DNA from 4 places in the Bacillus sp. N5-665 genome. Region 4 is predicted to be linked to each of the others. Evidence: predicted binding sites of a transcription regulator. Region 4 holds the regulator's gene; each other region holds the start of a gene.
What was found. Region 4 encodes Rex, which represses fermentation and respiration genes when NADH is low (regulators of the CRP and FNR family bind a similar motif). Its sites were predicted from a motif close to TTGTGAAATATTTCACAA; they were not measured.

Region 1 (7,597 bases), 1.0 Mb from region 4:
ATTTTTAGCATCTTGCTTTAGTCTTTGTTTCTTTGGAGTTGGTATAGTATTAAAACGTATGAAAATGAGGAGCCAAATTCCGTTCGGTCCTTTTATTAGTCTTGGAGCAATATGTTACATGTTGGTCACGTATATAAAATAGAGAGGGGATAGAAAATGAATGTATATATGGATGATCAAAGAAGTTGTCCGTACGGGTATGTGCCCGCCACTACAGTAGAATGTGCTTTGCACATGGTTCGGGATTATGATGTGAATATTCTTTCCCTTGATTTTAATATGGGATGGGGGGGAAAGAAATGGATTAGATTTTCTAGAGGCTTTTTGTAAAGAGGGTTTATATGTAAATGAAATTCACCTTCATACGAATGATGTCATCGGTATGCACAAGATGAAACAGAGAATTAATAAGGGAAAGGAAGAAGGAGAAATTAATCCGCACCTTGTTGTTAAATATGTGGGGAGCTAAAAACTCCAAAGTAAAACTTTGGAGTTTTTAATGTTTCATATGTGCTTGTAACGGAATGATTTCTTCTTGTTGAGCTGCTACTAATTCAGTTTCTTCTTGTTTCACGTCAGGTACTTTCTTTGTTAAGTAATGGTATACCATACCGACAAAGACGGACCCGCCAATAATGTTACCGATTGTAACTGGAATTAAGTTATGAATAGCACCTGCAAAAGAAATTGTCTCCGGATGCGGTGAAACTAAAGATAGAGCAAACAGTGATAAGTTTGCAATGCTATGCTCGTAACCAGATAAGAAGAATGTGAAAACGAGTAGCATCATCATCATAATTTTTGCTGTATCACCTTTAACTTGAGAAGGTAAGAAACACGCAAGACATACAAGCCAGTTACATAAAATTGCTTTAAAGAATAATTGCATTGTAGGTGTATTCATTTTTCCTTCTACTACTTTATTCATGAAATGGCCGTGATCAATTGCTTCGAAAATTCCAGTTGCATAAAATAGTAAGGCAAAGAATAAAGCTCCAGCTAAATTCCCTGCATAACAAGCGAACCAGTTACGAAGTGTATCAGAAATCGTTGTTTCTTTTCTTAAAGTTGCTACAGTGAAGTACATTGTGTTTCCAGTAAACAATTCAGCACCGCCATATATAATAAGAACGAGAGCAATTCCGAAAAACATAGAAGCAGCTAAATAAGTTGCTGGTGAATCTGCAATGTGAAAAAAGTTACCTAATTTAAAACATAGTACAATAATAAAACCGATATAAATACCCGCAAGTGCGGCACGAATGAAATATTGCATCGGGTTTGTATCTAGCATTTGTTTTTTGCTCTTAGCCAGTTTGACAACATAATCTAATCCTTGTTCTAGCATGAGTAATACGCTCCTTTAGTACATCATCTATAAATACTCCTTATATGAATAAAGTACATGGAATCGTTCTTAGTTTCAATAAGTTTGTGCAATGTTTCACAAAAAGGACATACATAGATTAAGAAAACGTTTACAAAAGATAGTATAATGGAATTTTTTCTGGACATTGAGAGGGGGAAGGGAAAAAGAAAAAGCGCTGTAATTACAGCGCTTTTTCGTCTAAATTCTTTTCTACTTTTACTTCTACTTCTTTCGAGAAGAACCAGCCACCAACTGCGATTCCAACTAATACAATCCAGAATGTAAGTTTCCATGGCGTAGATTCTGGGAATGAATGCGGAATTACATTTAATGCAGGGTGTGCTAATGTATAAATTGCTAATTTCACACCAACCCAACCTACAATTAAAAATGCTGCGGTTTCAAGTCCTGGTTTACGTTTTAATATTTGTACGAAAGCAGTTGCTGCAAATCGCATAATGATTAATCCGATAAGTCCACCTACAAAGATAACAACGAATTGCCCAGTATCAAGACTACCAATTGTACCTAAGCCTGTTTTTGGTAAAGTCATTGCTAATGCAACAGCAGCTAAAATTGAATCAACTGCAAAGGCGATATCAGCAACCTCAACTTTAAATACAGTCCACCAAAAGTTCTCTTGTTTTTTCTTTGCTTCTTTTTCTTCTGTGTCTTCATCCGAATTCTTTTTAACATACGTTTTAAATAAGTGATTACCAGCGATAAACATAAGATAAATGGCACCGATTGCTTGCACTTGCCATACGTCGACTAGGAACGAAATCATAAATAACGATCCGAAACGGAAAACAAATGCCCCCGCTAATCCGTAAAATAGTGCTTTCTTTCGTTTTTCTTCTGGTAAATGTTTTACCATAATTGCAAGAACGAGAGCGTTATCAGCCGCTAAAATCCCCTCTAGTGCAATTAGGATGAGTAATACCCAACCATACTCCAATAATAATGATACATCCATGTACATTCTCCTCTCATTTCTATAAGTACTAAATAAGTGAAGAATTTCCCCACTATTTAGTTTCCCCATACTCCTGCCTATTAACTTTGGAAGAATTTGGAAATTAATACAAAAAAGACCTCTGCCGTTAATAGGCAAAGGTCTTGCTAGACATATGTAATGAAAATGCCAACAAAGCCGGAAGAACTAAGTTCTACGTAATGACGACTTTGTTTCCAAGAAATATTCTTGGACGCTACTCCCCTTTGGAGATATGCTATTGTACTCTCATTATATGGATAATTTATACGGTTGTCAACCTGTTAAAATATCTTCATTTGGATATTTTATTTTTCGGTTCTTTTTACGTGCAAATGAAAAAGCCAATGTTAAAGGTCCCATTTTCCCAAAAAACATCATAAAGATGATAATAGCTTTTCCGATCATAGTTAAGTGTGGTGTGAAATTCATACTGAGACCCACAGTCCCAAATGCTGAAAATACTTCGAAAGCACTCATCAATAGAGGAACTCGCTCAGTAATACTTAAAATTAAAATAGCAAAAAAGATAAATGAAATGGAAATAATAGTGATGGTCAATGCTTTGACAATGAGAGTATCTTTAATAGATTTTTTAAAAACGACAATATCATCTTGTTCTTGTAAAAATTTAAACACCCCAAAAAACATGATTAAAAATGTTGTTAACTTAATTCCACCACCGGTTGAAGCACTACCAGCGCCAATAAACATAAGGAGCATCATTAATAGTAGGGAAGGCTTTGATAATACAGAAATATCAACTGTATTAAACCCGGCAGTACGAGTTGAAACCGCCTGGAAATAAGCGGCCATTCCTTCTTCAAATGGGGTAAATTCTCTCATAGAAAGGGAATTGTGGAACTCGAATATAAAAATAAAAACAGTCGCAATAATATTGACGATTAGAGTAGAAGAGAGCATAAGTTTTGAGTGTAATGTAAGGTTTTTAAAATTTTTCTTTCTTTTTATATCTACGATTACTGTAAAACCAATTCCACCTAAAATAATGAGGGAAGAAATAACGAGATTGACAAGAATGCTATGAGAATGGGACATTAAATTATCGCTCCACACAGAAAAACCAGCATTGTTAAAAGCAGAGATTGAATGAAAAAAGCTATAATAGACCCCTTTAGCAATCCCGTATTTTGGTACCCATTCAAAAGAAAGAATTAAAGTAGCGATACATTCGACTGTAAAAGAGAATAAAAATAATGCTTTGGCAAGACGAATGACGCCACCAATGTTCGTTTGATTTAACGCTTGTTGTAACAAAATTCGGTTTTGAAGACCAATTTTTCTGCCGAGCATAATCGCAATTAAAACGGCAAAGCTCATAATGCCAAGTCCGCCCACTTGTATAAGCGTTAAAATGACACATTGGCCAAATAAGGTAAATACTTTTCCTGTGTCTACAACACCAAGCCCTGTAACCGTACAAGCAGAAACGGTTGTAAATAAAGCATCGAGCCATGAAATAGACGTTGTTGTAGCAATTGGTAGCTTTAATAAGCATGTACCGATAATTGATAACATAATAAAAGACAAAGTAAGAACACGGGGAGGACTCATGCTAATATTAATCCGTTTCATGTTACATATCGTTCCTTTCAGTTTGCTCTTACTAGTATGTGAAAAAGCACGATTATGTATGTTAAAAATAGAAAGAGGCAGAGAATATCTGCCTCTAAGCCATATGGTATAGTATTATCCACGTAATTGTTGTTGAGCTAAAGCAACAAGTCGTTTCGTTACTTCACCGCCAACTGAACCGTTAGAACGAGATGCTGTATTAGAACCTAAGCTAACACCGAATTCTTGTGCGATTTCATATTTAAATTGTTCAAGCGCTTGTTCTGCACCTGGAACTAGTAATTTGTTTGTTTTTACCATGTTGATACACATCCTTATAAGTAGTCCAGTTCAGCTAAGTACCTATCTAAACTGGTAACGTTATTTTATGTGGAAACGACGTACTCATACGCGGAAGTAATCGGTGTGATTAGAAGTTATTGGATAGAAAAAAGAGTAGCAAATTTGCTACTCTTTTTTCAGTATTGTCGCTGTACCTTCCACGACAATATCACCGGATTGATTATATATGTTTGTTTGCAACGTAATGATTTTTTTATCGTCTCGTTTTTTAATGACTTCTGCCACAACGCGAAGTGTATCACCAATTTTGACAGGAGCACGGAATGAAACGTTTTGAGATAAATAAATCGTGTTTTTGCCAGGGAGTTTCGTTCCAAGAATCGTCGAAATGAAACTGGAAACGAGCATGCCATGAGCAATACGTTCTTTAAACATTGTCGTTTTTGCAAAAGAATCTAAAATATGAATAGGATTCACATCTCCAGTCAATTTTGCAAAATTAATAACGTCCTCATCCGTAATAGTTTTTGTAAGGGATGCTTGATCACCGACTTGAATCTCATCATAACGAAGCTCCGGAACAGTTTGTGCTTCTTGAAATGGATTCATTTTGGCCTCCTTCTTTTCCATATCGAAAAATGCCAGCCATCTTGATGTAGTAGGAGGAAGAAAGAGTTTTGTTTGTGCTGCAGTTAGCTCCCACATCTTTCTTACTTGATGGAAGTAAATAAATTTTTTGAGTTTTCCTCGAACTGCTTTGCGAGTTCTAGTTGTTTGGACTTGAACTCTCCCAAAAAAACATCTAACTGTTTTTGAACCTCGTCACGTTGTAATTGTTGTTGTTCGATAAATTGTTTTGTTGTTTCTTCAAATTGACCGCTAGTTTGAGTAAGAATAGACAAAGATGTTTTCGTAGGAGAAACAGTAAGTTGGTGCATTTGAGTAGAAAGTTCATTCCATTTTCCTTGCCACTCGTTAATTTGATCATTTAAGGAGTTTCCAGTTAATTGCTTCACGTAATCTGTATATTGGTTATTGAACTGAGCAGTGAATTGTTGTAGTTCTTTTTCTAGTTCATCTACTCCTGATGTTAATTTATGCAAAGCGTCTTGTTGTTGTTTTAAAGTTTCTAAAGTAAGTTGCTCTAATTGTTTCCCAGCTGAAGAGAAGAGGGAAAGAGATTGAGACCAGTTTTTCCAAAATGCATCGACTAATTCGTATGGCTTAGTTTCCATTGTTTGACCTCCAAATGTTTTTTTGCATATTGTGAACGCAGATTACTCTGCTGTACCACCAGGTGAAGATGAAGAATCCTTTTCATCCTTTTCTGGAGAAGTAGAAAATGGAAAGAATGCATTGGTGTATAACGTAAAAAACGTCCGCAACATATTTTGATAATGTTCAAAAGAAGTCGCACATGTTGTTAAATATTGCTCTCCATATTCTGTTAAAGAATAAATTCGTTTCGCTGGCCCGCCTTCGCTTGTATCCCAAGTAGAAGAAATAAGGTTTTCTTTTTCTAATTTGCGTAGTGTTCTATACACATTACCTTGGTCAACAGAAGAAAAGCCGATGTCCATTAGCATTTGAATGAGTTTGTAACCATGAAGACTCCAGTCTTTTAGACAGAGAAGTAAGAAAGGAACTAAGAAGTTTTTTGGCATGGAGTTTGGTTGTTTCGCTTGGTTTTTTTCCAAACTTTCTGGGTGTTCTGGTTCATTATGTAGCATGATTGTGCATCACCTCATGAATCAGTTAGATGGAATTTTTTGCTTATAAGTGCAATTTACACCTATCTGTTTTTAATGTCAACACATTTATTGGAAAATAAAGAAAAATAAAATATAGACTTGAAGTTTTATTCAGAATATTAGAAAATAGTGAATAGGTTGAATTGTTTCAAAAACAAAAAAGGGAGTGTAGGCGAAGTGATTGATCAAAAATTCGATCCATTGCAAGCATGGAAAAATGCTTATGAACAAACCGAAACATTTTGGGGAAAAGCGCTCAATGAAACAATTAAAACAGAAGAATATTCTGCTTGGATGGGCAGCGTTCTAGATTTGAATTTGTTTTATCAAAAAGCATTAAATGATACGACAAAAAATTATTTAGAACAGGTGAATGTGCCGACGAGAGAGGATATCGCTAGAGTAGCTACGCTTGTTATCAATTTAGAAAATAAAGTTGATAACATTGAGGAAATTCTAGAAGAGAAAGTGGATTCATTAGGACAAGCTCCTACATTAAAGCGTGATGTTACGAAAGTAAAACAAGATATTCGCACGCTAGAAACGAAAGTTGATCAAATTTTAGAGTTACTAGAAAAGCAAAATGCAGTACTAGAGAAACTACAAGTACCTGCAAAAGAAGAAGTAAAACCTGCGAATAAGCCGGAAAATAAAAAATGATAATAGCGTTTGTTTATAACGTGCAAAAGGGAAAGGGAGAATCTCTTTTTCATATATAAACAACGAAACATAATTAATATATGGACTCTATTCATATGAGTACCAAAATGATTCATAACAATCGTTCACAAATTCATTTAAGGGGGAAAAGAAATGGTTCAATTAAATGGCAAAGTAGCAATCGTAACAGGTGGGGCAAAAGGAATTGGAAAAGCAATTACAGTAGCATTAGCACAAGAGGGAGCAAAAGTAGTTATTAACTATAACAGCAGTAAAGAAGCAGCTGAAAACTTAGTAAATGAATTAGGAAAAGAAGGACATGACGTTTATGCAGTTCAAGCGGATGTTTCTAAAGTAGAAGATGCAAACAGACTTGTAGAAGAAGCTGTGAATCATTTTGGTAAAGTTGATATTCTTGTTAATAATGCTGGTATTACAAGAGATCGTACATTCAAAAAATTAAATCGTGAAGATTGGGAGCGCGTAATTGACGTGAACTTGAGCAGTGTATTTAATACAACAAGCGCGGTACTTCCATACATATCGGAAGCAGAAGAAGGAAGAATCATTAGTATTTCTTCTATTATTGGCCAAGCTGGTGGATTTGGACAAACAAACTACTCTGCAGCAAAAGCAGGTATGTTAGGATTTACAAAATCATTAGCATTAGAGCTTGCAAAAACAAATGTAACTGTAAACGCAATTTGCCCAGGATTTATTGATACTGAAATGGTAGCAGAAGTACCAGAAGAAGTGCGTCAAAAAATCGTTGCGAAAATCCCGAAAAAACGTTTTGGTCAAGCTGATGAAATTGCAAAAGGTGTAGTATATCTATGCCGTGACGGTGCGTATATCACAGGTCAGCAATTAAACATTAACGGCGGATTATACATGTAATGAAGTAAGAAAAAAGTGCATATCCATAGCAGGAATGCACTTCTTTTT
Region 2 (7,597 bases), 740 kb from region 4:
TGATCGTTCTGTTCGTCTTTTAAAAGAAGCTGGGGAACTTGGTTTATTAGGCGCTGACGTACCAGAAGAGTACGGCGGAATTGGCCTTGATAAAGTAAGCTCAGCGTTAATCGCAGAGAAATTCTCTCGCGCTGGTGGTTTTGCAATTACTCACGGTGCTCACGTAGGTATCGGATCTTTACCAATCGTATTATTCGGTAACGAAGAGCAAAAGAAAAAGTATTTACCATTACTTGCAACTGGTGAAAAATTAGCGGCATACGCATTAACAGAGCCAGGTTCAGGGTCTGATGCATTAGGTGCGAAAACAACTGCACGTTTAAATGTAGAAGGTACACATTACGTATTAAATGGTGAAAAACAATGGATTACAAACTCTGCATTCGCTGACGTATTTATCGTATACGCAAAAATTGATGGAGAGCACTTCTCAGCATTTATCGTAGAGAAAGAATATGCTGGCGTATCTACAAGCCCAGAAGAAAAGAAAATGGGTATTAAATGTTCTTCAACTCGTACGTTAATTTTAGAAGATGCATTAGTACCGAAAGAAAACTTACTTGGTGAAATCGGTAAAGGTCATATTATCGCGTTCAACATTTTAAATATCGGCCGTTATAAATTAGGTGTTGGTACAGTTGGATCTGCGAAACGTGCAGTAGAAATTTCAGCACAATATGCAAACCAACGTCAACAGTTCAAACAACCAATCGCTCGATTCCCATTAATTCAAGAGAAACTTGCGAACATGGCAGCGAAAACATATGCAGCTGAAAGCTCTGTATACCGTACAGTAGGTTTATTCGAAAGCCGCATGAGCACATTATCTGAAGAGGAAGTAAAGGACGGTAAAGCAGTAGCAGCTTCTATCGCTGAATATGCAATCGAGTGCTCTTTAAATAAAGTATTCGGTTCTGAAGTACTAGATTATACAGTAGATGAAGGTGTTCAAATTCATGGTGGTTACGGATTTATGGCAGAGTACGAGATTGAAAGAATGTACCGCGATTCTCGCATTAACCGTATTTTCGAAGGAACGAACGAAATTAACCGCCTAATCGTACCAGGTACGTTCTTACGTAAAGCGATGAAAGGTGAATTACCACTTCTTCAAAAAGCACAAAAATTACAAGAAGAGTTAATGATGATGATGCCAGAAGAAGTAGGCGATGAGCCATTAGCACTTCAAAAATATTTAGTAACTAACGCGAAGAAAATCGGCTTAATGGTAGCTGGATTAGCTGCTCAAAAATACGGTAAAGCATTAGATAAAGAGCAAGAAATTCTTGTGAATATCGCTGACATCGTAAGCAACCTATACGCAATGGAGTCAGCTGTTCTTCGTACAGAAAAAGCAATTAAAACAACTGGTCTTGAAAAGAATAAACAAAAAGTGTTATACACTGAAGTATTCTGTCAAGAAGCATTCAACGAAATCGAAGCAGATGCGAAAGAAACACTTATCGCAGTTGAAAACGGCGACATGCTACGCATGATGTTATCATCATTACGTAAATTAACTCGCCACACACCACTTAACGTAATTCCGAAGAAACGTGAAATTGCTGCGAAAATTTTAGAAGATGAGCGTTACACAGTTTAATAGCTGTAAAGAACAGTAGTCGTATAAACGGCTACTGTTCTTTTTTTTTTTTTTTTTTGCAAAAATGAAAATTTTAGTGTCATAAAACTAATGCCATTAGTATAATAAAACTAATAGCATTAGTTTTATTCGGAAAGGGAGCTGGAAATATGAGAGTGATACATGAAAAAACGGTATATCAATTGTCATTTTTGCCAAGAGTGTTTCCTGTAAATTGTTACTTTGTCGAGGAAGAAGATGGTTTAACTTTAATTGATGCGGCTTTGCCATATAGCGCAAAAGGAATTTTACAGGCGGCTGAGAAAATAGGGAAACCCATTACTAAGATTGTATTAACACATGCGCATGATGATCATATTGGTGCATTAGACGCATTAAAGGAAGTACTTCCTAATGTTCCAGTCTATATTTCTAAGCGGGACGCAAAGCTTTTAGAAGGAGATACGATGTTACAAAAGGATGAACCAAATATACCAATAAAAGGCGGTGTACCTAAAAAGGTAAAAACGGTACCTGATATTTTATTGGAAGATGGCGACCGAGTTGGATCGCTTCTTGCGATTATGACACCGGGACATACGCCAGGGTCCATGTCGCTTCTTGATGTACGAAATAAAGCTCTTATTGTCGGGGATGCCTTCCAAACAAGAGGAGGTATGGCTGTTTCGGGACAAATGAAATTTTGGTTTCCGTTTCCTGCGATGGCAACGTGGAGCAAAGAAATATCATTACAAAGTGCAGAGAAGTTAAGCGAATATGAGCCTTCCTTGCTTGCGGCAGGACATGGGAAAATGATAAAGGATCCAGGTACTGTCATAAAACTTGCTATTAAGGAAGCTAAGCGGAATATAGAAAGTAGAAAAGAAGGTTAATTTATGTCACCGAGAATCGGACTTACATTACAGAAAATTGTAGAAACAGCAGCAGAAATTGCAGATACAAATGGAATACAAGAAGTAACGTTAGCTTCATTAGCGCAAAGGTTAGGGGTACGTTCACCTTCGCTATACAATCATGTGAAAGGTTTACAAGATGTACGGAAAAATCTTGGTATGTACGGAATACAACAGCTGCATAACAGACTGGAAGAAGCGGCCGAGGGTAAACGTATGGACGAAGCAATTCATGCTTTAGGAAAAGCGTATGTAGCATTCGTACGCAAACATCCTGGATTGTATGAAGCAACCTTTTTACGAGATGAAGAAGTAAGAAGAGCAGGAGACGGAATTGTGAAGCTTTGTCTTCAGGTTTTACAACAATACGGCTTAGAAGGAGAGAATGCACTTCATGCGACACGTGGATTCAGAAGTATTTGTCATGGATTTGCGTCGATTGAACAGCAGGGTGGATTTGGTTTGCCAATAGATTTAGATACAAGTTTACATGTATTATTGGAAACGTTTATTAAAGGATTACATGTAATGAGAAATTAAATAAGAAGCGAGGCAACTAAAAACCTTAGAAGCGATTCTAAGGTTTTTTAGTGCATATGATCCCAAAAGAATGGTAGGTTTTTTCTCATTAAATGATATTATTTTGCAGGTTTGAAAAATGTGTATATGGCTACGGAAAGGAAAACGAAAATAAATGCAATAGGATCTTGATATGGGCTAGGCTCAGAGCCCTTCTGGATTTCTGTAAGGAAGTCATGTGTTTTCATGTTTATTGCTCCTTTAACTAATAAATTTTATATGATGCGAGGGTTATGGTGGATAGGAAGTGTTTTTTGAAATTTCATATAATAATTATTGCATAGCAATCCTATTCCTAAAACTATAAAATATAAAGTTTTCATAATATGTAAAATTGCATATTATTCTTTTTGGAAATTTTGTTATATTATCTTTATATTTCAATTAAAGGATTTTGTTGAGATAAATGAGAATAACTGGAGGGATACTGTGAGTAAAACAGTGTTAGAAGCGTATAGTGTGGAAAGAAAAATAGAGAATATAACATATAAAAATCTATTTGTAATGATAGCAACCATTTTAGGATTCTTACTTCTAGGAGGATTATTCCTTGGTTTGGCTTTGGGGATTTATGGTGAGGAGGCGTTACGTGATAATTTAGAGGGGTACCATTTTCTTTTGTTAGATGCAGCTGTTGTTGCTATCGTTTTATTAGCTTATAAACCAGTTCTTCATTTTATTAAATCTATTTGGGATGTATCCGTTTTGAAGAATGGGAAGACATATTTATATCTATTAATTGGTTTTATAGTCATTGCGTTATCACAATATTTAACGTTACATGTGTTTAGTTTTGAAAGTGCAGAAGAACAGAAGGGACAATTAGGGAGCTTAGGGATTCAAAATAGCATACAAAGTATTATATATGTGTTAAGTGTTGCTATAATTACACCGATTAAAGAAGAAATTCTATTTCGAGGTATTTTATATCGATTTTTAGAAAAGAAATATAATTTTTTAGTTGGGATCATTATTTCTTCCTTCATTTTTGGAATTCTTCATGGAGGTCTTCTAATTACGGCAACGATTATGGGAATGGTATTTGCAATGTTATACAAAAAGACGCAATCTATTATACCTAGTATTATTTTACACATTGTATGGAACTTACTTGTGAGTATAAGTATGATTGTGTCTCTATAAAAATAAATACATAACCAGTATAAAAGATGAATGGCTTAGCTATTCATCTTTTATTTTGTATGCACGTGAAAAAGTTAATTCATGTATACAATCAAAAAAGAGCTAAATACTAACAGTGAACGAATAAAGAAAGGTAGGAGTATTCTATGCAAAATTTAACAGAGCTTGAAGTAGAAAACTTACGCCATTTAATTGGTGGACATGCAACAATTATTAATAAGTTAGACCAGTATGCACAGGCTTGTACAGATCCACAACTGAAACAAATGTTACAAAAGGATGCGCAAGATGCACGAAATACGAAACAGCAATTAATGACTTTCCTAGGATAGGAGGAAACGACAGATGAATGAAAAAGATATGGTAAATGATTATTTAGCGGGATTAAATGCAAGTTTAACAAGTTATGCAAATTATATTTCTCAGTCTGATAATGAACAGTTACATCAAACGTTAATCCAAATTCGTAATCAAGATGAGATGCGTCAACGTAATATGTATGAATACGCAAAGCAAAAGAGTTATTATAAGCCAGCTGCACCTGCTAACCCAATGATTGTACAGCAATTAAAAGGTCAATTAAGTGCGGAATAATGGGATGAAAAAACGAGCGAATGAAGTCGCTCGTTTTTTGTTTTGTCCCGCTATTTACTGGGCGGTAAAACCCGACTGATTAATGCTTCACTTTATATATGTCAATAAATATATAATAAATATTTTTCCAGTTGTAACAAATATGACGAAAATTGAATATGACAATTCACAAAAAGGACAAAAGGTTGCTCAATATTTCACAAAGTATCCATGGTTTATATCGTGGGAATCTCTATAATTAGGAGTGTAAAGAACAAAAGAAATAGATTATATGATCAATTAGGAGAGATTGCTATGAAAAGAAATACAAGAAAAGTTGCAATTATCGGTACTGGATTAGTTGGATCAAGTTGTGCATATTCCATTGTAAATCAAGGCATTTGCGAAGAACTATTATTAATTGATATAAATCATGAACGTGCAGTTGGGGAAGCGATGGATTTATCACACTGCATTAACTTTACAAATACAAGAACAAAAGTATATGCAGGAAGCTATGAAGACTGCAAAGATATGGACATCGTTATTATTACAGCAGGACCAGCACCAAAACCTGGACAAAGTCGCTTAGATACTTTAGGAGCGAGTGCGAAAATTATGGAAAGTGTTGTTGGCGGCGTAATGGAAAGTGGATTTGACGGTATTTTCTTACTTGCATCGAACCCAGTTGATATTATTACATATGAAGTGTGGAAATTATCTGGATTACCTAGAAATCGTGTGATTGGTACTGGTACATCACTAGATTCTTCTCGCTTAAGAACAATTCTATCTGAAATGTTACATGTAGATCCTCGTAGTATTCATGGGTATTCATTAGGAGAACATGGTGATTCTCAAATGGTTGCTTGGTCGCACGTAACTGTGGGTGGAAAGCCAATTCTACAAATTTTAGAAGAGAAAAAAGACAAATTTGGTGAAATAGATTTAGATGAAATTGTTGAGAAGACTGCAAAAGCTGGATGGGAAATTTATAAACGAAAAGGTACTACTTATTACGGAATCGGAAACTCTCTAGCTTATATTGCGAGTTCAATCTTTAACGATGATCACCGTGTCATTGCTGTATCAGCCATTTTAGATGGGGAGTACGGTGAATATGATATTTGTACAGGAGTGCCAGCTATTATTACTAGAGATGGTATGAAAGAAGTTGTAGAACTAAATTTAACAGAGGATGAAGAATCTCGATTCGCAAAATCAAACGATATTTTACGTGATTATATGAAAACAATTGGTTACTAACTTATAGGAGAAGGTGAAACAAATGAAGGAATATATAATGTCTCGTGTATTTAAAGCATCAGCTGGAATCGCACAAGGTATTTTCGTATCCCTTGGAATTGGTTTACTAATCGAAAATATAGGAAGAATTGTTGATATTCCATTGCTTATTACAATCGGAGTTGTTGCAAAATCACTTATGGCACCAGCGATTGGTGCCGGAATTGCTTTTATGCTCGGTGCAAATGGTCTTGTAATCTTCTCGGCTATGGTAGCTGGAGCGATTGGTGCCGGATCCATTTCAATTACTGAAGCAGGTCTAATAATTAAAACAGGTGAGCCAATCGGTGCATTATTAACAGCAACTTTAGCTGTATATATTGGTAAACGTTTAAGTGGAAAAACTGCGTTAGATATGATGCTCGTTCCATTTGCGGCCATATTAGGTTCTGGTTTAGTTGGTATTTGGTTATCTCATAATATTACTCCTGTTTTAAATACAGTTGGAGCATTTATTAAAGATAGCTCAGCTGGTAGCCCGTTTATCGCTTCTATCGTCATTGCAGTCGTTTGGGGACTATTACTTATCTCTCCCGCTTCATCAGCTGCGTTAGCGATTGCACTTAGCTTAGACGGTGTTGCAGGTGGTGCTGCTCTTGCAGGCTGCGTTGCTCAGTTTATCGGATTCTCTGTAATCTCAGCGAAAGAAAATAATTTAGGCGGCATATTAGCTCAGGCGCTTTGTACTCCGAAAGTGCAGTTGCCAAATATCACTAAAAATCCAATGATTCTCGTCCCAACTGTCGTCGCCAGTGCTATAGTTGGTCCAGTATCCGCATTAATTTTCCAACTAGAAGCAGGAAAAGAAATTGCAGGTCTTGGATTAAGTTCTCTTATCGCACCAATTAATTTAATTTCTAGCGAAGGATGGGAAGTTGTCCCGGCGATGGTCATCACTTATATCATCATTCCAGTAGCTGTTTCTTATATACTTTACATTGCTCTTAAAAAAGCAGGTCGTATTCACTCTGGTGATATGACTGTACCGCAATCTTAAATCGAAAATCTCCTTTTATATAGAGAAAAGCAGACTGGAAGCCACAGTCTGCTTTTTACATTTTGTGATTTTGTTTTACTGGAACACGTACAGTTTCTTTTGCTAATAAAAGCTGAACGCCGAAGTAAAGTATGCTTGCAAGCGTCATTCCAGAAATGGCGTCTACAAATGCGTGTTGCTTCGTAAATAGCGTTGATAAAATAATAAGCGTACCGAAGAAGGTAAGAATGTAATATTCAAAAGCATGTTGTTCTCTACGTTTAAAGGCAGCTAGCATAATGACAAATGTAGTTAGAACATGAATACTAGGGAAACAGTTTACCGGTTGGTCGATACTATAAATATAGCGGACTAGTTCGGAAAATACGTCTGATCCAACGACTGTTGGACGTGGTACAGTTGTTTGCCAAAAATAATAAATAGAAAAACAAGCAAGTTTTCCAAGAATGATACTACTTAAAGTGACATAATATTGTTTTCGATCCGCAAAGCAATAATAAATAA
Region 3 (7,597 bases), 2.3 Mb from region 4:
TATTCACCGCTTCGCTCACAGAAAAAATGTATTCGTTTGTAGCTAGAGCCTTTAAAGTATCCAGCCTTCCATCTTCTTTAACAGCCGACCAAAAGTCTTCCTTTTCTTTATTTATTCCAGCAAAGTCTGTATAGTCACTCTTAATTTCAGTTCCAATACCTAACACAATAAAGCTATCTTTTTCTTCTATCGTATAATTTTTCATATTCAATACCTTCCTTTTTTTAAAATGAATCAAACGATTTATCTTTTCATCTGATGAGTTTATAATAACTTTAAATCATGTCAAAAAATGATACTGTTTAGGAGACTCAAATGAAAAAAGTTGAACGGATTAATACAATTATGCGGTATATCAACAATCGCTCCCACTTTACAATTACTGAAATCATACGAGAGTTTAACATATCACGATCGACAGCTATTAGAGACATAAGAGAAATTGAAGCTATGGGCATGCCACTTGTCGCTGAAGTTGGAAGAACTGGTGGATATTTTGTCATGCATAATTCTATCCTGCCCGTTGTTCGCTTTACTGACAATGAAGTCAAAGCTCTTTTTATTGCCTTTATGGCTACAAGAAATCAACAACTTCCCTATCTAAAGAGTCGCCAATCTTTAGCCGAAAAACTACTAGGACTCATCTCAGAAACCCAGCAAGATGACCTCGTTCTTTTAAATCAACTCTTGCTTTTTGAAGGGACTAACCCTTATAATCCCGATCTACTTGAGCTTTCTGACCTCCCCCACCCTATGTTAGAAAAACTCATCAAAATCCTTCTTTTGGATAGACATTTATTGATTACCGTCAAAGAAGAAGAGGAAATCAAGTCTTACCCAATTTATCTATTACACCTTTATCAAGAAAAAAGCCATTGGATCATTGAAGGGTTTGACTTAAAAGAAGAAAAGAAACTGCTGTTTCCTGTCGATGACCTCATCAATATCGAACCGTACACGACGAAAAAGAGGTTAAATAAGAAACAGATTTTAGAAAAACTCAATAAGAAGGACGAAGCAATTAACCTTGTACTTGAACTTGGTCCAAAAGCGATTGCCCAGTACAAAAAATACCATCCTTTAAAAATTTCAATTTCCTATACAAACCCTTACCAATCCACAGCCATTTTAAAAACATTTATCGATGTTAACAATTCCGATGAAGTGACAGAGATAACAAATTGGCTACTTTTCCTAGGGAAAGATATTACAATCAGGGAAATGCCTGAAGAAGTATTAGAAGTTTTACAAGGACGAATCTCCTTATATTGCCCATGAGCGATAATCTGTATTTTCTACCATGAGTGCACAGCAAATAATAAAAGCACGGAAAACCTCCCGTGCTTTTTCAAAAATATATATAATTTCGGATGACTTAATTCACTTACCCTAACTGACGTTTAAATGCTTTACTAGCGAAAAAGTAAGAGATGATCATGATACCTACGCACCAAGCGAGTGCAGTCCAAATATCGTTGCCAACTGTCCCTTCATATAATAGGGCGCGAATCGCATTCACGATTGAAGTTACAGGCTGATTCTCAGCGAACGCACGAACAATTTTAGGCATCGTTTCTGTAGGTACGAAGGCTGAACTAATAAATGGAAGAAAAACGAGTGGGTACGAGTACGCTGTCGCCCCTTCCATAGACTTCGCTTTCAGCCCTGGAATGATAGCTAGCCATGTTAGCGCTAACGTAAACATCCCCAGTATTCCCGCTACCGCAAGCCAATCTAGCATATTTGCACTAGAACGAAAGCCCATTAAGAGCGCAACAAGTATAACCACCACGATAGTAAGCACATTAGCAACAAGAGAAGTTAAAACGTGAGCCCACAATATTGATGAGCGCTTAATAGGCATCGTAATGAAACGTGCCATCAGCCCACTCTTTACATCCGTAAATAATCGTACAGAAGTGTAAGCCACACCGGATGCGATAGCCATTAACAAAATTCCCGGCAATAAATAATTAACGTAGTTATCTGTTCCAGTCTTTATAGCCCCGCCAAATACGTAAACAAACAATAACATCATCATAATCGGTGTAATCGCTACAGTAATAATTGTATCTGGACTACGCATAATATTACGCATTAAGCGCCCTAGTAATACCCCTGTTTTGCTTTTCATTTACATCTCCTCCTTTTTACCGATAATCGCAAGAAAAATTTCTTCCAACGTCGGCTGCTTCTCGATATACTCTACTTTTGCTGGCGGGAACATCTCTTTCAGTTCAGTAAGAGTACCTGTCGTAATAATTGTTCCACCATGCAAAATAGCGATACGGTCTGCCAGTTGTTCTGCTTCCTCCAAGTACTGAGTCGTAAGTAAGATCGTTGTGCCGCTGCCGGCAAGTTCCTTGACTGTATCCCACACTTCGATCCGCGCTTCCGGATCAAGTCCAGTCGTTGGTTCGTCTAGAAAAATAACTGCTGGCGCCCCAATCAAACTCATCGCGATATCAAGTCGGCGCTTCATCCCGCCTGAATACTGGTCTGCCCTCTGCTTGGCCGCATCAGTCAGGCTAAATCTTGCGAGTAGATTATCAGCAACTTGAGTGGGATTGGAAACACCACGTAACTTAGCAATCATTATCAAGTTTTCCCTTCCAGTAAGCATGCCGTCTAAAGCTGCGAACTGTCCTGTCAAACTGATGCTTTGACGAACATGATCTGATTGACGCTGGATATCAAATCCGCAAATACTCACTTCACCATCATCTTGTTTCATTAACGTTGAAAGGATGTTGACCGTTGTCGTCTTTCCCGCTCCATTTGAGCCTAGCAGCGCGAAAATTTCGCCACGCTGCACCTCAAAATCCACTCCCTTTAAGACTTCTTTATCTTTAAAAGATTTTTTTAACCCTTTTACAGAAATTGCTGCATTGCTCATACTTTTTCCCCCTTATTAAAATAGGTTACCTATAACCTCTATTTAGTATCACTGATATTCTGTATTACTTAGTAGTGATTTAAAAATATAACTGAATAGCGATGGCGGCAATTCACATTTGTAACCAGCTAATCAGTCGGTATTACTAATTGCATTTATTTTTTTCTCAATTTCTTCATAATACTTTCATTCAAATCTTCACGATACTTAGAGACATACGTTTTAGCGTTTGCCACTAGTTCATCAGCAAAGGATGCTACGTCCTCCCCAGTAATGTCAAGCACTTGTCTGCCTTCCGCTGCACCAGCTTCAAACAAATCGATTAATTCATACTGTATGTGCAACATATCCATCCCATTACCCGCTGAGAAATTCCACATGTAGTTTTGAATTTTCTTAAACACAAACTGATAATCTTCCGGTAGTGCTCCAACACGTGCCATCATCATTTTGTACTCTTTTTTATCACCGATTAATTTTTTAAACATTTCCAACATCTTATTTTCCTCCTTTTTTATAAAGCAGAACAAGAAACTCTCCAAATATGAGCCGGAACATTTTATATTATGAGGCTAGTTTGACTTCAAGACGTTAATTTTTGAAGATACAAAATCCCATTTTTTCCAAAACAGTTCAAGCTCCTGACGGCCATCCTCATTTAATGAATAAAACTTACGAGGCGGCCCCATATCTGATGGCTTCTTTTCAATATTCACAAGCTTTTTCTTTTCTAATCGTACGAGGATAGTATAAACCGTCCCTTCCACAACTTCGGTAAACCCAAGATCATTCAGGTGGCGGGTAATCTCATAGCCATACGTTTCTCGGCGGCTAATGATTTCCAACACACACCCTTCCAGTGAACCTTTTAGCATTTCAGTTAAATTTTCCATGTCCTGATCCTCCTTTACCCCCTATTCTGTCTGACTTATATTCAGTATCACAGAGTACTAAGGCGAATTTTTACTGAATAGCTTTTGAGTACAACTACACTATTCAGTATTACTTATTACAACTACATTGTATGACTAAGTAGCTATAGATGTCAACTGATTTTCAAATTTTTTCTAAAATCCGCTATTACCTATCGTTTACTGAAAATATTTCAAGAAACAACACTACTCTGTATCACCTATTACAACTACATTGTATGACTAAGTAGCTATAGATGTCAACTGATTTTCAAATTTTTTCTAAAATCCGCTATTACCTATCGTTTACTGAAAACATTTTGAGAAACAACACTACTCTGTATCACCTATTACCTCTACATTGTATGACTTAGTAGTTGTAAATGTCAACTCGATTTTTATATTTTTCTAAAATCAACTATTGCCTATTAGATGTTCAGTGACAATAAAGTTGGTTAATTTTTCTTCAACTAATGCCCCTTATTGAAAAAAGTAGCTTGCTCCATTTACTAAATTTTCATCTTGTCTTACATAGCTTAATCTGCCTCAACATCTTTTTCACCTAAGTTTTGAACAAATCTTAATAGATAACCATCAGGGTCTATAATTAAAAATTCTTTTTGTCCCTTTAATTTAGTATCAGCTCTATACCAATTCTCTTGAATATCAAATTTAATTGGATACTCGTTCTTTTTCAAACTATCATATAGTGGATCAATATCATTTATGATAATTTGAAAATTAATTCCTCTTCCGTAGGGATAAGATAACTCCCCAGTACTCCAATGACCATTTACTTCTTCAATCATAATCTGGCATTCATTTAAAGACAGTAAAGCAAACTTATCCTCTGGTCTTTGATATTCAATTTTAAACAGTAGAATTTCCGAATAGAAATTTAAACTTTGCTCAATATCTGAAACTGATAGCTCTGGTATTAATGCATTGAGTTTGTGCAAAAATGCTTCCTCCTTTGCTTACGTTATTGATTATTAAATTATAACACTTACTATAAATACTTCTTCCATTACACTACTTCGTTAGTCCTATAAGAAGTAAACAACTTTATTATCTCTACACATTAGATACAGCCGATTTTCTTTTTGAAGAAATTTCGCCACATACCTATCCCGCTAAGAAAAGAAAATACCCCAAAACAAAAATTCTACATTTTTGTTTTGGGGCGCTATAGGCTAGCTCTTCTTCTTAATAAGACAGATCATCCTTTTGTTACGATAACATCATTTCCATATCTTCCGCTGCATTTGTAATTAGTTTCAAACCGAATGTTTCTTGTAATACATCAAGCACGCCAGGTGAAATAAATTCAGGCGCCTTTGGACCGATGCGAATATCTTGAATACCAAGACTAAATAGCCCAAGTAAAATGGCAACCGCTTTTTGTTCAAACCATGATAGAACAATACTAACTGGTAATTCGTTCACTTCACATTGGAAAGCATCTGCTAAAGCGGCTGCTATTTTCACTGTAGAAATTGAATTATTACATTGTCCTAAGTCAATGTAACGCGGAATCTCTGTACCAGGCACAACACCATAACTCACATCATTAAAGCGGAATTTCCCGCAAGAAGTTGTTAAAATAACTGTTTCTGGCGGAAGCGACGTTGCTAATTCACGATAATATTCTCCGCCTTTTCCCGGAGCATCACAACCTGCAATGACAAAGAAACGCTTAATCTTTCCTTCCTTTACTGCATTAATAATTTCCGGAGCTAATGATAATACTGTATTATGATGAAACCCTGTTACTAACTGTTCATCCGACTCCATATGTACTTCTGGAAGTTCTAGCGCTTTTTCAATCAACGGTGCAAAATCGTCATTTTCAATTTTTTGTACACCCTCTAAACCGGCAATATCATATGAAAAGAATCGATCAGAGTATGACCCTTTAATTGGCATAACACAGTTCGTTGTCGCTAATATAGCACCTGTAAATTTTTCAAAAAGACGTCGTTGATCATACCATGCCTTACCAATGTTTCCTTTTAAATGTTTATATTTTTTCAGCTGCGGATAACCGTGTGCTGGTAACATTTCAGAATGCGTATAAATATTAATTTCTTTTCCTTCTGTTTGTTTTAATAATTCTTCTAACGCAAATAAATTATGACCAGTAACTACAATTGCTTTACCTTCTACATGGTTTTGCGTAATTTGAACAGGCTCTGGAACACCAAAATGATTCGTATGTGCCTCATCTAACAACTCCATTACTCGTAAAGCCGATTTCCCAACTTTCATAGCCATATCAATATGTTCTTGTTCATTAAAGTTAGAATTGGTTAATGTCATATACAATGCTTCTTGCGTCGTAGCATCTACAAATGCATCAGTATACCCTAGCTGAGCAGCATGCGTACGATAAGCAGCAATTCCTTTTAACCCAAACACAATCGTATCCTGTAAACTTGCTATTGTTTCATTTTTACCGCAAACACCTATTACTTTACATCCGCCTGTTGGCGTTTGTTCACATTGATAACAAAACATGATCATCCCACCCTCTCCCAATCATTCCTTACAAATCAAGCATAATATCCATTGGGAAAAAAGGATGTGATATCAATCACAATACTTATTATAAATTTGTGACAGTTCATATTGTTGACATAATATTTTTATTGAAACCAAAAAAAACATTACATAATTATATTGTTCAGTTTTTCAAATATCTAAACTATTGCTGAATCACATATTTAACTTTCTAGTTTATAGTACGAAATGAAAATTTCGTACTATAAATCTCTTAAGCAAACAGAAATAGACATACAAAAACGCTATTCTTTCTTTTTATTATTCAACTGAAAGAATAGCGTTTTTTCATTTTGAAGACCTATCAATTTTTTGATTAAAGATTTTATGAAAAATCACTTTATTTACAATACATTTACACTATCTTTACAATATTTACATTATTTATATGATATATTTATATAGAATCTACTTAAGAAATTTCATGTACATTGTTATCTTTATAATCTCTGATCTGATTGATAAGAGATTATGTTATATTTTCATACCAGGGGTGAATTAGGATGACTGAAACTTTAAAAACACTTATAATGCTTGATGCTACTTACGTTGTTATAGCAATTATGACGGTACTGGTATTTGTATACTTGGAATTAAAATCTCAGTAACGTATGCAGGCATAATTGATAGCTTCGCATTTAAATATAGCTAGAAGAAAGCGAGGAGAAAATTGTTTCTCCTCGCTTTTTTATTCCCCTAATTTTTTATTTCAACAAATCCAATGTATGTAAAAGTAATCCTCTATCCCCTACATCCCCATGACCAGGCACTACTGCATTTATATTTCCATATCGCTTCAGCACATTCTCAATCGATGTAGACCATTCATTTACATAAGCATCAGCAACATTTCCTAAATTTTTAGCTTCCGCAGATTTCACTAAACAGCCTCCAGCTAAAATGTTGTATTGCGGTAACCATACGACGATATTATCTTCTGTATGCCCTTTCCCTGGATAAAATGTTTCTACTTTCATATTTCCAAACTTCAAATTTGTAATTCTTTGTAAGTCTCCAAGTGGTTCTTCATATCCATTTTTCTTTGCTAGTTCTGCAGTCAATGCCGTACTATGCGCTTTAATGCCTCTTTCTTTCAACGTTTTTATTCCGCCAATTCGATCTGAGTGCGCATGTGTAATAATGACATCCGTTACGCGCTTCTTAAATTTCTTTTCTACCATCTCTATTAATTCCTTCGTTAGTTTATCATCCCAAGAAGAATCGACAAGTA
Region 4 (7,597 bases):
GGAAGGTTCGCATATAATTTTGATTCGTTCTCTACTTTAAGAACAGCTTTTCCGTACTCACGGTGGTTTGCACGTTCTACTTTCCCACCGAAGTGTTGCGTCATAAGCTGCATACCGTAACAAATACCGAAGATCGGTAATCCTAGTTCAAAGATTTTTTCATCACAATGTAATGCGCCTTCACCGTATACACTATTTGGTCCACCAGAGAAGATAATCCCTTTTGGATTCATTGCTTTAATTTCTTCTGCAGTAATTGTATGTGGATGAAGTTCACTGTATACACCGAACTCACGAATTCGACGTGCTATTAACTGATTGTACTGACTCCCAAAATCTAAAACGATAATTGTATCATGCTGCTTCTTCAAAATAATCACCCCAACGTTAGTTCTCGTATATAAATATTTTCACCAATTTGGCAAAAAGCATTACTAATATAATAAAAAAAGCCAGTCCTCCGCCTCTAGTCTCATAACAAAGAAAAGGCAGGGGTCTGGCTTTATAAAGAAAGATAGTCTTCCGCTCTTTATAAATATAAGACGCACTGCCTTCATAGTCAGGTTGTTTACGGTAACCCGGTAGAGACTCTCAAACCATATCATCGAGGATATATGAAGGATTGTTTTATATTATCTTCCTAGATTCTAACAATGAAGTATCCGTATGGTCAAGAGAGAAAGCGACAAAATTCTACAGAAATTCATTTCCTTTTCTAAAAAACATAAAAAAAACATCCATTTCTATATAGAAATGGATGTTTTTCGAGCAAACGGAATTACATCATTCCGCCCATACCGCCCATGCCCATGCCGCCCATGTCAGGCATTGCTGGTGCATTTGGTTCTGGCTTGTCAGCTACTACAGCTTCAGTCGTTAAGAACATAGCTGCAACAGATGCTGCGTTTTGAAGTGCAGAGCGAGTTACTTTAGCTGGATCTACGATACCAGTTTCAAGCATGTTAACCCACTCGCCAGTAGCTGCGTTGAAACCAACGCCTACTTTTTCGCCTTTTAGACGCTCTACAACTACAGATCCTTCTAGACCAGCGTTGATTGCGATTTGACGAACTGGCTCTTCTAATGCACGAAGTACGATGTTGATACCTGTTGCTTCGTCGCCTTCAGCTACGATAGAAGCTACTTTCGTGTATACGTTCATAAGTGAAGTACCACCACCTGCAACGATACCTTCTTCTACTGCTGCACGAGTTGAGTTAAGTGCATCTTCAATACGAAGTTTGCGCTCTTTTAACTCAGTTTCAGTTGCTGCACCTACTTTAATTACCGCTACGCCACCTGCAAGTTTTGCAAGACGCTCTTGTAATTTTTCACGATCGAATTCAGAAGTAGTTTCTTCTAATTGCGCACGGATTTGACCGATACGAGCTTCGATTTGTTGTGAATTTCCGATACCTTCAACTACAGTTGTGTTTTCTTTCGTTACAACGATTTTACCAGCACGTCCTAAAGATTCAACTGTAGCAGATTTTAAGTCACGACCTAATTCTTCAGTGATTACTTCGCCACCAGTTAAGATTGCGATATCTTCTAGCATTGCTTTACGACGGTCACCAAATCCAGGAGCTTTAACAGCTACTACATTGAATGTACCACGAAGTTTGTTCACTACTAATGTAGCTAAAGCTTCGCCTTCTACATCTTCAGCGATGATAAGAAGTGGTTTACCTTGTTGTACCACTTGCTCTAATACTGGTAAGATTTCTTGGATGTTAGAAATCTTCTTATCAGTAATTAAGATGTATGGGTTATCAAGAACTGCTTCCATTTTGTCAGAATCAGTAATCATGTAAGGAGATGCATATCCACGATCAAATTGCATACCTTCTACTACGTCTAATTCTGTTGTAAATCCTTTAGATTCTTCTAAAGTAATAACGCCGTCGTTACCAACGCGCTCCATTGCTTCAGCGATTAATTGACCTACTTCTTCGTCAGCTGCAGAAATAGCAGCTACTTGTGCGATAGAAGATTTACCTTCGATTGGTTTAGAAATCTCTTTTAATTCTGCAATTGCAGCAGTAACAGCTTTTTCGATACCTTTACGAAGACCCATTGGGTTCGCACCAGCTGTTACGTTTTTAAGACCTTCACGAATCATTGCTTGTGCTAATACAGTTGCAGTTGTCGTTCCGTCACCAGCTACATCATTTGTTTTGCTAGCAACTTCTGCTACTAATTTTGCACCCATGTTTTCGAATGCATCTTCTAATTCGATTTCTTTTGCGATTGTTACACCGTCATTTGTAATAAGTGGTGAACCGAATTTTTTCTCAAGTACAACGTTACGACCTTTTGGTCCAAGCGTTACTTTAACTGCGTTTGCAAGAGTGTCGACACCGCGAAGCATCGAACGACGTGCTTCTTCACTAAATTTAATATCTTTTGCCATAATAATTGACCCCCTTGAATTTTTTAAGATTTATATAATTAACCAATAACTGCTAAAATGTCACTTTCACGTAAAATCAAGTAGTCAGTACCTTCGTATTTTACTTCAGTACCTGCATATTTTGAGAAGATGATAAGATCACCTGCAGCTACCTCTAAAGCAACACGCTCACCATTTTCAAGCACTCGACCAGTACCTACTGCAATAACTTTACCCTCTTGTGGTTTTTCTTTTGCAGTGTCTGGTAATACAATACCACTTGCTGTTTTTTCTTCTGCTTGAACAAGCTCAATTACAACGCGATCACCTAATGGCTTTAGCATGAACAATAACCTCCTCATTTTGTTATGTAAATTTTATTTATTAGCACTCAAGTCACCCGAGTGCTAACACACTTATAATAATAAATAATCTCAATTTCTTTTGCAAGTAAAAAAATCATAATTTTTTCGCAAATTAAGCTATACACTTTTCTATATAGAGTCCCTCTTCTTCTACCTTTACTATATGAATCGTTGTTTCCACTACTCGTATGTTACAATATGAAAGGACACCCTAAGTTGTTTTCGCTATACACACAACTTTCTCCTGTCTTCTATTATAATTTCAAATAAGGATTTACGAAAAAAACATAATTTAAGTGAAGTTTATATCGTAGGTAGCATACTTACATGTTATCCTACCTTATCTCATACACTAGAGTTAGAAAGGATGGTTAAACCATTTGAAAAAACAATATTGGTGGGTTATCGTTACATACATTTTAATGCAGTTATCATCCATTGCTGGATTACCACTTCTGCTGAAAACTGGACTTTATGATAACAGAGGATTTACTAGAGAAGAGAAATTTCAACTCATAACTGGCCACTGGGCAATCATTAGCTTCTTTATTGCATTATGTATCGTACTTTGGTTACTTAGAACAGATATTCGTGACAGACGTTTAGATACAATGCGCTCTACTGTTCCAGCTACGATTGGTTGGATTTTTATTGGGTTCTTCCTAGCATTTTTCTCACAAAGTATTGCCGGTATGATAGAAATGCGTGTATTAGGAATTAAACCTGGATCAGAAAATACAGCAAGACTTATGGATATCGCAAGAACGACACCTTGGTTCCTTATCGTTATCTCTATAATAGGACCTATTTTGGAAGAAATCGTATTTAGAAAAATTTTATTTGGTACACTTTATAAGAAGTTTAACTTCTTTATTGCTGCTATCATTAGTTCTCTTGTATTCGCAGCAATTCATTTTGATTTCACTCACTTATTGGTATACACTTCTATGGGACTCGTATTCGCCTTTTTATATGTAAAAACGAAGCGTATTATCGTCCCTATCGCGGCTCATGTTGCAATGAATACATTAGTTGCAGTTGCTCAAGTTTTAATGAGCAATGAACAAATTCAAGAAATGATTAAAGAAGCTGAAAAAATGCAAGGCTTTATCGGAGGATTTTTAGTATGAGGAACTCACCATTGTTCATGGCTGCATTGTACTTCCTTCTAGGATGTATCTTTACACGCTTCGCCATTACGAACGTAACAGATACAATCTGGAATATGTGGACAATACTATTTGCAGTTATGGCAACAATTGATTTTAATTTGGCACTTCGCCTTATCTTAGTTAAATTCACAAAGAAAAAACAATAATAAAACGCAGAGGTCGCTTCCTCTGCGTTTTATTGTGGATAATTCTTTAAAAAGTAAACAAGTGTTTGTAACTCTACCGCTAAATCAATATGGTGAATTCTTATATTATCTGACACATTTAAGCGCGCTGGTGTGAAATTTAAAATACCATGCACGTTCGTTTCTGCCAATCTATCTGCTACAGATTGTGCTACTGTAGCGGGTACTGTTAATATTGCCACTTGTATATCAGTTGATAAACGTTCTTCTAATTCATCTAAATGATATACAGGAATGCCCCCGATTTCTGTCCCGACTTTCTCTTCACTAACATCAAACGCCATTTCAATTTTTGTATTATTGTTTTTCGTGAAATTATAATGTAAGAAAGCGGTCCCTAAATTACCTACTCCAATAAGTGCTACACGTGTTATATCATCTTGGTCGAGTGTTTCACGGAAAAATGATAATAAATAATTTACGTTATATCCATAACCTTTTTTCCCTAACGCTCCAAAATATGAAAAATCTCTTCGAATCGTTGCGGAATCAACTTTTACCGCTTCGCTCAATTCGGCTGATGAAACACGTTGCTTACCAGAAAGAGATAAGTTTTGGATAAATCGATAGTATAGAGGCAATCGTTTGGCAGTGGCCTGTGGAATTTTTTGCTGATCCATATAACCTCTCCTCTCTTCCTATCTTTATTCATATACTTGAATCAAATACAGAAGTTTAGCACTCATGAATTTCCCTGTATAATAAAGAGAAGAAGTATTCTCTCTTTATTTTAAACTATACACTATTTTTAGTATGATTGAGAAATATAAACATGGCAAAGTTAAGAAATTATTTGAGGTGAAAACATTGATTTTATTACAAGTAAACGCGCTTACGAAATTATACGGTGCAGAAACGATTCTTGCAAACATAAAATTAGAAGTTCAAACGAAAGATCGTATCGCATTAGTCGGACGAAATGGGGCCGGAAAATCTACATTATTAAAAATAATAGCTGGTGAGCTATCTCATGATGGTGGCGAAATTATAAAACCGAAAGATGTCTCAATCGGATATTTAGCTCAAAATACCGGGTTAGAAACATCTTTAACAATTTGGGATGAAATGTTAACCGTCTTTACACACTTGCAGCAAATGGAGACAAAACTTCGAAGGCTAGAGCAAGAGATGGGAAAAGAAGAAAACTTTTCAAACGAGGCTACATATGAAAGATTATTAGCTGATTATGACCAATTGCAATTAGATTATAAAGATCAAGGTGGATATCAATATGAAGCAGATATTCGCTCGATTTTAAGTGGTCTTGGCTTCCCAGTTGAAACGCACCAGACGACGATTTCTACATTAAGTGGTGGACAAAAAACACGATTAGCTCTCGGTAAATTATTATTAACGAAACCAGACCTACTTATTTTGGACGAGCCTACAAACCATTTAGACATCGAAACATTAACATGGCTTGAACAATATTTACAAGGCTATCCTGGCGCAATACTAATCGTTTCTCATGACCGTTATTTCTTAGATAAACTCGTTACACAAGTATATGAAATTTCGAATAAAGAAAGCAGACGATTTGTTGGTAACTACAGTAAATATTTAGACTTGAAATCAGCATTATACGAGCAAGACATGAAACGTTATGAAAAACAACAAGATGAAATCGCTAAGCTTGAGGATTTCGTTCAAAAAAATATAGCTCGCGCATCTACGACAAAACGTGCTCAAAGCCGTCGTAAACAATTAGATAGAATGGAATTATTGACTAGACCTTTAGGTGATTCTAAGTCAGCATCCTTCCACTTCGATATCGAAAAACAAAGTGGAAATGATGTTTTACAAGTAAAGGATGCAACTATCGGCTATGATGATGATCCGATTATTGAACATGTAACTATGCGCTTAACTCGCGGGGATAGCGTTGCTTTAGTTGGTCCAAACGGAATTGGGAAATCCACATTATTAAAATCACTTGTGAATAAGTTACCACTATTAAATGGTGATGTTTCTTTCGGATCCAATGTATCTGTTGGTTATTATGATCAAGAACAAGCAAACTTAACATCTTCTAAGCGAGTTTTAAATGAGTTATGGGATGAATATCCACTGCAGCCCGAAAAAGAAATTCGCACGATATTAGGTAACTTCTTATTCACAGGGGATGATGTACTAAAACCAGTATCTTCTCTTAGTGGTGGACAAAAAGCTCGATTAGCTCTTGCAAAACTTATGATGCAAAAATCGAATTTATTAATTCTCGATGAACCTACGAACCATCTTGATTTAAATAGTAAAGAAATTTTGGAGAATGCTTTAATTGATTATCCAGGCACCCTTCTATTTGTTTCACATGACCGCTACTTTATTAATCGTGTAACGACGACCGTTGTTGAGTTGTCAACAGAAGGTGCACAAGAGTATTTAGGCGATTACGATTACTATGTGGAGAAGAAAAATGAAATGATTGAACGTGCAGCATTTGAACAACAAGAACAGCAAGAAAACCAAGCACCTGTTCAAAAAACTGTAGCTCAAGAAAAATTAAATTATCTCGAAGAAAAAGAGCGTAAACAATTAGAACGTCAACGCACTCGAAAAATTGAGGAGCTAGAACAAAATATTGTAGAATTTGAAGAAGAAATTGCTACGTTAGAAGATCAACTTTGCTTACCAGAAATATACGCAGATTATGAAAAGGCTAGTGAAATTACAACGAAAAAGCAAACACTACAAGAGCAACTTGATGCTTGTATGGCAGAATGGGAAGAATTACATTTATAAGAGTATGAATAAGAAGGATGTCTCATAAGTCGGGATTTTTGACTATGCGACATCCTTTTTATCTTCTAGCTGGGGTATAAACGATTCGACACGACATACCGATTTACCGACAAAGTTTGACAATGTTGGCTCGCCCCTATAATAAGGGCACATTTCAAAATGTTTTTTAGAGATATCTTTTTGCGATTTATTTCCCAAAAAAGAATACATTCAAAGGTCAGACTTCACCTACTTTATCCACAGGTTTATACACATATCCACCTTTATAAAATAAACCCCAAAATAACTTTTCCACATTATCCACAACTAACAAAAAAGTTATCAACATTTTATATACACAATAAAACCCATATTATCAACAGATAATATGGGTTTTATCCACAAGCTGTGGTTAATTTTGTGTATAACTATGCTTCAATATCTAATCCTGGATTTGCATTTAAAGCTAATGTAGCACGTTTTCCTTGTTCATATGCAATTGTACCTGCGGCTGCAATCATCGCTGCATTATCGGTACATAAAGATAGTGGAGGAATAATTAGCTCAATATTTTCTTTTGTCGCAAATTCCGCTTCCAAACGTGCGCGAAGTCCTTTATTCGCAGCTACTCCACCAGCAAGAAGCAGTTGCTTTACGTTATACGCTTCTGCTGCACGAGATGCTTTCGTTACAAGCACATCTATTACACTCGCTTGGAAACTTGCTGCTAAATCTTCCGGTGCAATTTCTATCCCGCGTTGT

Region 1: MNO09_RS24395 (formate/nitrite transporter family protein) is a predicted target of Rex. The motif match lies at 1,433-1,450, and genes of this name have one in related genera.
Region 2: MNO09_RS04655 (L-lactate dehydrogenase) is a predicted target of Rex. The motif match lies at 4,998-5,015, and genes of this name have one in related genera.
Region 3: hcp (hydroxylamine reductase) is a predicted target of Rex. The motif match lies at 6,389-6,406, and genes of this name have one in related genera.

The regions. Positions count from the first base shown of each region.
Region 1 covers NZ_CP093325.1:4,238,833-4,246,429, reverse strand. Annotated here, with positions in the region: gene MNO09_RS24405 (prepilin peptidase) at 1-142, shown strand, start outside; partial or broken gene MNO09_RS24400 (cyclic-phosphate processing receiver domain-containing protein) at 157-469, shown strand; gene MNO09_RS24395 (formate/nitrite transporter family protein) at 497-1,348, opposite strand; gene MNO09_RS24390 (TerC family protein) at 1,551-2,345, opposite strand; yybP-ykoY riboswitch at 2,436-2,601, opposite strand; gene MNO09_RS24385 (TrkH family potassium uptake protein) at 2,640-3,959, opposite strand; gene MNO09_RS24380 (alpha/beta-type small acid-soluble spore protein) at 4,074-4,259, opposite strand; gene MNO09_RS24375 (MaoC family dehydratase) at 4,407-4,850, opposite strand; gene phaP (polyhydroxyalkanoic acid inclusion protein PhaP) at 4,952-5,476, opposite strand; gene phaQ (poly-beta-hydroxybutyrate-responsive repressor) at 5,519-5,971, opposite strand; gene phaR (polyhydroxyalkanoic acid synthase subunit PhaR) at 6,170-6,652, shown strand; gene MNO09_RS24355 (acetoacetyl-CoA reductase) at 6,806-7,549, shown strand.
Region 2 covers NZ_CP093325.1:482,361-489,957, forward strand. Annotated here, with positions in the region: gene MNO09_RS04625 (acyl-CoA dehydrogenase FadE) at 1-1,603, shown strand, start outside; gene MNO09_RS04630 (MBL fold metallo-hydrolase) at 1,753-2,475, shown strand; gene MNO09_RS04635 (TetR/AcrR family transcriptional regulator) at 2,479-3,036, shown strand; gene MNO09_RS04640 (CPBP family intramembrane glutamic endopeptidase) at 3,505-4,218, shown strand; gene MNO09_RS04645 (hypothetical protein) at 4,365-4,550, shown strand; gene MNO09_RS04650 (spore coat protein) at 4,564-4,812, shown strand; gene MNO09_RS04655 (L-lactate dehydrogenase) at 5,107-6,057, shown strand; gene MNO09_RS04660 (PTS sugar transporter subunit IIC) at 6,080-7,093, shown strand; gene MNO09_RS04665 (phosphatase PAP2 family protein) at 7,149-7,597, opposite strand, start outside.
Region 3 covers NZ_CP093325.1:2,010,537-2,018,133, reverse strand. Annotated here, with positions in the region: gene MNO09_RS12875 (GyrI-like domain-containing protein) at 1-205, opposite strand, end outside; gene MNO09_RS12870 (helix-turn-helix transcriptional regulator) at 316-1,278, shown strand; gene MNO09_RS12865 (ABC transporter permease) at 1,385-2,134, opposite strand; gene MNO09_RS12860 (ABC transporter ATP-binding protein) at 2,135-2,896, opposite strand; gene MNO09_RS12855 (DUF1048 domain-containing protein) at 3,052-3,393, opposite strand; gene MNO09_RS12850 (PadR family transcriptional regulator) at 3,469-3,789, opposite strand; gene MNO09_RS12845 (bleomycin resistance protein) at 4,344-4,766, opposite strand; gene hcp (hydroxylamine reductase) at 5,038-6,324, opposite strand; gene bla2 (BcII family subclass B1 metallo-beta-lactamase) at 7,071-7,597, opposite strand, start outside.
Region 4 covers NZ_CP093325.1:5,260,056-5,267,652, forward strand. Annotated here, with positions in the region: gene guaA (glutamine-hydrolyzing GMP synthase) at 1-371, opposite strand, end outside; purine riboswitch at 537-638, opposite strand; gene groL (chaperonin GroEL) at 779-2,413, opposite strand; gene groES (co-chaperone GroES) at 2,452-2,736, opposite strand; gene MNO09_RS29450 (CPBP family intramembrane glutamic endopeptidase) at 3,138-3,887, shown strand; gene MNO09_RS29455 (YdiK family protein) at 3,884-4,075, shown strand; gene MNO09_RS29460 (redox-sensing transcriptional repressor Rex) at 4,105-4,734, opposite strand; gene MNO09_RS29465 (ABC-F family ATP-binding cassette domain-containing protein) at 4,922-6,856, shown strand; gene tsaD (tRNA (adenosine(37)-N6)-threonylcarbamoyltransferase complex transferase subunit TsaD) at 7,264-7,597, opposite strand, start outside.